DNA from 2 places in the Mesorhizobium sp. B283B1A genome. Region 2 is predicted to be linked to the other one. Evidence: predicted binding sites of a transcription regulator. Region 2 holds the regulator's gene; the other holds the start of a gene.

Region 1 (2,393 bases), on a different contig from region 2:
GCTGGTTTCGATGCCGGGGCCCTCAAGCAACAGCGGGGCGCCTGAAGCAAGATCGGCTACCTGCAGGATCAGGGTGGTCGAGCGGTCGGGATAGTCCTGCGTTCCCTGCGAAAAGCCGTCGATCGCCATCATCTCGGCGGGCGTGGCGATGAAGGCGAAATGCGCATCGGCTGGCGTGTTGGCCAGCGGTGCGCCGGTGTGGAAGCCGAGCCAGGAGCCGATCGCGGCGGAGGCGTGCAAGGCGGGGTCGAGCCAGAGCGGCGTGTCGTTGTCGCAGAGCGCCAGCGCGATGGCGCCGGCTGTTGCCGAGAGCGGTGCCGGCGGGCGGGCCAGGACCGGCAAGGGCTGCACGCTGCCCGGCCGCGCCATGGCGTCCATGATCGCCCGGAACACCGCTTGGGCGTTGAAGACCGGATCGGCGAAACCGCCTTCGATCGATTGCGCTGCGATCTCCATCAATCTTCTCCGCGAACCATGGTGAAGAAGTCCACCTTTGTTGCCGCCGTCTCGGCGCGGCGTTTCTCCTGGGCGGTGGCCAAGGCGGATTGCAGAGGCGCAATCAGCCGGGTCTCGACCTCGGCGCGGCGGGCAGGGTCCTGCCACAGCGCGTCGGCTATTGCCGCCAGCTTGGCCTTTTGCTTGTCGCGGCCAAGAGCGTAGCAATGGCCAACCTGTCCCGACGGCAGGCGGACGGTGGCACGGGTGACCGTTGCCTCACCGACATTGAAGGGCGCGCCGCCACCGCCGATGCGGCCGCGCAACGTCACCAGCCCGGTCTCGGGGCCACGCAGCAATTCAGCCTCCGAAGGCAGCCCGGCCTCGTTCCAGAGCCGGACGATGTCATCACCGCTGGATTGCGCCAGCGTTGCCATGGCGGCTTTGCGCCCCGCCTGGTCGCGGGCTTCTTGTCCTCGCATCAGCAGCATTCCTCTTTGCTAAATTTGTCTATTGATATAGACAACTATACAAATTATACATATTACCTAACGCGAGTCCATGACGGGTGCGTGACAAGTCATGAAGGCTGGGGCGACAGAAGCTGGGTGGGGCAAGTCATGATTGGGCAGATGGCGGCTGACGGCATCGAGCGGCGCAGCGGCGTTTCGCTGTGGCGGCAGATCGCCGACAAGATCCTGCACGCGATCGCCATCGGCGATTTCGCCGAGAATACGGCTCTACCGCCGGAGGTGGCGCTGGCCGAGCGCTATGGCGTCAACCGCCACACAGTGCGCAGCGCCATATCAGCCCTCGTCCAGGAAGGGGTGCTGCGGGCCGAGCAGGGGCGCGGCACCTTCGTGCTGTCGCGCAAGCGGCTGTCCTATCCGATCGGCGCGCGCACCCGCTTCTCGACAGGCCTGCAAGGGCAGACGTCGGAGCGGCACACCGTGCTGCTGGCTTCCTCGGTCGAGCCGGCCAACCAGCGCGTCGCCGAGGGTCTTGGCCTGGCCAGGGGCGCCGAGGTGATAAGGCTGGAGACGCGCGGCGAAGCGGATGGCCGGCCGGTGTCGCGCGCGGCCAGCTGGTTCGATGCCAGGCGCTTTGCCGGCATCGACAAGGCCATGGCGCAGACCGGCTCGATCACCGCGTCGCTGATGCATTTCGGCATCGACGATTATCTCCGGCAATCGACCGTGCTGTCGGCGCGCCACGCCGATGCGGGCGACCTTGCCGATCTCGGCCTGCAGCCGGGTGCCATAGTGCTGGTCACGGCCGCCGTCAACGTCACGCCTGACGGCCAGCCGATCCAGTTTTCCGAGACGCGTTTCTCGGCCGAGCGGGTGGAGCTTAAACTGTCGGCGCTGTAGGAAGTGCCGGCGTTATACGAGACCGTGATCATCTGGCTCACGCTGATAACAGCCCAGCTCGGTCGCGTTCACTTGTCAGCGGCGGCGCATTTGAGGGCCGCCTTCCCCCACTCCGTCTCGGCGAAGCCGAGACGGAGTGGGGGTCGACGTTGCGCGGAGCGTCGTCAATTCGGGCCGGGCTCTGCCATGTTATGACCCACCTCGATCACGGCCTTGATCAGGCCGGATTTCTCATGCGCCCAGCGGGCGAGATCGCGCGGCGTATCGTCGAGCGATGTGCGGTGGGTCACGAGCTTGGCCAGCGGCACCGCACCGTTGCGGATCGACGCAGCGACATGGTCGAAGTCAGCGCGCAAGGCATTGCGGCTGCCGACCAGCGTCATCTCGCGCTTGTGGAATTCGGGGTCGGAAAAGACGATGTCGTCCTTGACGACGCTGACCAGCACCAATGTGCCGCCATGGGCGACATGGGCGAAGGCCGACTGCACCGACCGGGTGTTGCCGGTGGCGTCGAAGACCACGTCGAAACCTTCGCCTGATGTCGCGTCCCTGACCAGATCGGGCACTGCGCCGCGCGAGCCGTCGAGG
Region 2 (2,393 bases):
CGGTTGCAGCCTTCGATGAAGATCTCGGACAGATCAGCAGGCTGATCAGCGACATGGGCGACCTCGCCGGCTCGATGGTCGGCGGTGCCACCAAGGCGCTGCTGAACTCCGACAATGCGCTCGCCCAACGCGTCGTCTCCGATGACGCGATCATGGATGCGCGCCAGCGCGAGCTGGACGACCGCGCCATCACGTTGATCGCAAAGCGCCAGCCGATGGCCGACGATCTGCGCCACGTCGTCGGCTCGATCCGCATGGCCGGCGATCTCGAACGCATCGGCGACCTTGCCAAGAACATCGCCAAGCGCGTCGGCACGGTCGGGCTCTCCGCCACGCCGCGCGACCTGTCGCACTCCATCGACGCGATGGCGCAGCTGGTGCTGATCCAGGTTCAAGGTGTTATCGAGGAATATGCGGCGCGCGATGCCGCCGCACTGGCCAAGCTGCGCGCCGACGACGAGCGTATCGACGTCAAATACACTTCGGTGTTCCGCGAACTGCTGACCTACATGATGGAAGATCCGCGCAACATCACCGCCTGCACGCATCTTCTGTTCTGTGCCAAGAACCTCGAACGCATCGGCGACCACGTGACCAACATCGCCGAGAATGCGTATTATGTGCTGACCGGCACGCAGCTGCCCGCCAATCGCCCGAAGCAGGACGAAACCGCGATGTCGGCGCCGGCGGCATAGCAGGGGTGACCAGCCGATGATCGCGCCACGCATCATGGTGGTGGAGGATGAGGAGCCGCTAGGGGTGCTGCTCCGCTACAATCTGGAATCCGAGGGCTACCAAGTCGAGGTGGTGACGCGCGGCGATGAGGCGGAGATCCGCCTGCAGGAGAACGTGCCCGACCTTCTGGTGCTCGACTGGATGGTACCGGCGGTGTCCGGCATCGAACTCTGCCGGCGCCTGCGGATGCGGCCCGAGACCGAGCGGCTGCCGATCATCATGCTGACCGCGCGGGGCGAGGAGAGCGACCGCGTGCGCGGCCTGTCGACCGGCGCCGACGACTATCTGGTCAAGCCGTTCTCGACGCCGGAATTCATGGCACGCGTCAAGGCGCTGCTGCGCCGCGCTAAACCTGAAGTGCTGTCCAGCGTGCTCAAGGTCGGCGATATCGTGCTCGACCGCGAATCGCACCGCGTCTACCGCAAGAAGAGCGAGATCCGGCTCGGACCGACCGAGTTCCGCCTGCTCGAATTCATGATGCGCCATCCCGGTCGCGTGTTCTCGCGCAGCCAGCTGCTCGACAATGTCTGGGGCGAGACGATCTACATCGACGAGCGCACCGTCGACGTGCATGTCGGGCGCCTGCGCAAGGCGGTCAACAACGGCCGCATGCCGGATGTGATCCGCACGATTCGTGGGGCGGGCTACGCGATCCGGGAAGATTAGGTTCTTCGGCGCGGAAGGTTAGAAAGTCGGATTTCGTGCTTAAGCCGGATCGCTTTACCTTGGCGATTGGCGAAAACGTCCATTGCTTCGTCATCCACGGGCGGAGCAAGGAGCGAAGCGACGCGGCGTAGACCCGAGGATCCATGCCGCGACTTCGAAGCGTTGCCTCGGCGCGGAATTCTGCTCCGCTGCACTCCGTGGCCAAGGTCGCGGCATGGATCCCAGGGTCTCCGCGACGGAGATTCGCTCCTGCTCCGCCCAGGGATGACGAAGTCGTGAGGCTTTGTCCAACCCACGGATGTTACGATGGCTTCGATTTCACGCCACGTTCTTCCCAGCCGCGCCTGCTCTCGCCTGCACGCCCGGCGCGAAAATTTCCTGGTCGACGAAGGTCAGTGCGCGCATGGCGCAGCCTTCGCGGATCAGCGGCAGTTCGTTAGGCTCGGTGTCGAAAGAGATCGATTTCGAGTGCTGGCCGCCGGCGGTCTGGGCAATCGCCTCGCGCAAGGCCGGCTCGATCAGGTCGAAGGCGGCGGCGCTGACGCCGACAATGGCGACGGGGGCGGGATCGATCAGCGCGAACAGGCTGCCGAGGCCATAGCCGAGTGCCTCGCCGGCCCTGCGATAGGCCTGGCGCTCCGGTCCGTCCTTGTCGCGCGCCGAGGCCGCCAGCGCCCGCATGTCGGCGTCGCTGACGTCGACCGGTTCGGTGTCCTCGCCAAGCTGTCTCGCGTTGCGCCAGATGGCGTAGTTGCCGGCATAGGCCTCGACGCAGCCGCGCCGTCCGCAGCGGCAGAGTGCGCCGTCCGGCCGGTGGATCATGTGGCCGAATTCGCCACCCGACGAGTGGGTGCCGGTGAACAGTTGGCCCTTCAGCACAAGGCCCATGCCGATGCCGTGAGACAGCAGAATGGCGATGAAGTCGTCGCGGTAGCGCTCGGGATCGCGCCAGCGCAGCGCCACCGCCATCATGTTGCAGTCGTTTTCCATGG

Evidence for each region. Region 2 encodes PhoB, which activates phosphate uptake and scavenging genes when phosphate is short. Its sites were predicted from a motif close to TGTCATNNANCTGTCAT; they were not measured.
Region 1: phnF (phosphonate metabolism transcriptional regulator PhnF) is a predicted target of PhoB. The motif match lies at 997-1,013, and genes of this name have one in related genera.

Annotation. Positions count from the first base shown of each region.
Region 1 is NZ_JAIUIQ010000016.1:113,166-115,558, reverse strand. It holds gene phnH (phosphonate C-P lyase system protein PhnH) at 1-456, opposite strand, end outside; gene phnG (phosphonate C-P lyase system protein PhnG) at 456-917, opposite strand; gene phnF (phosphonate metabolism transcriptional regulator PhnF) at 1,056-1,805, shown strand; gene LB577_RS16130 (zinc-binding alcohol dehydrogenase family protein) at 1,970-2,393, opposite strand, start outside.
Region 2 is NZ_JAIUIQ010000011.1:58,441-60,833, reverse strand. It holds gene phoU (phosphate signaling complex protein PhoU) at 1-695, shown strand, start outside; gene phoB (phosphate regulon transcriptional regulator PhoB) at 712-1,401, shown strand; gene LB577_RS11700 (ROK family protein) at 1,720-2,393, opposite strand, start outside.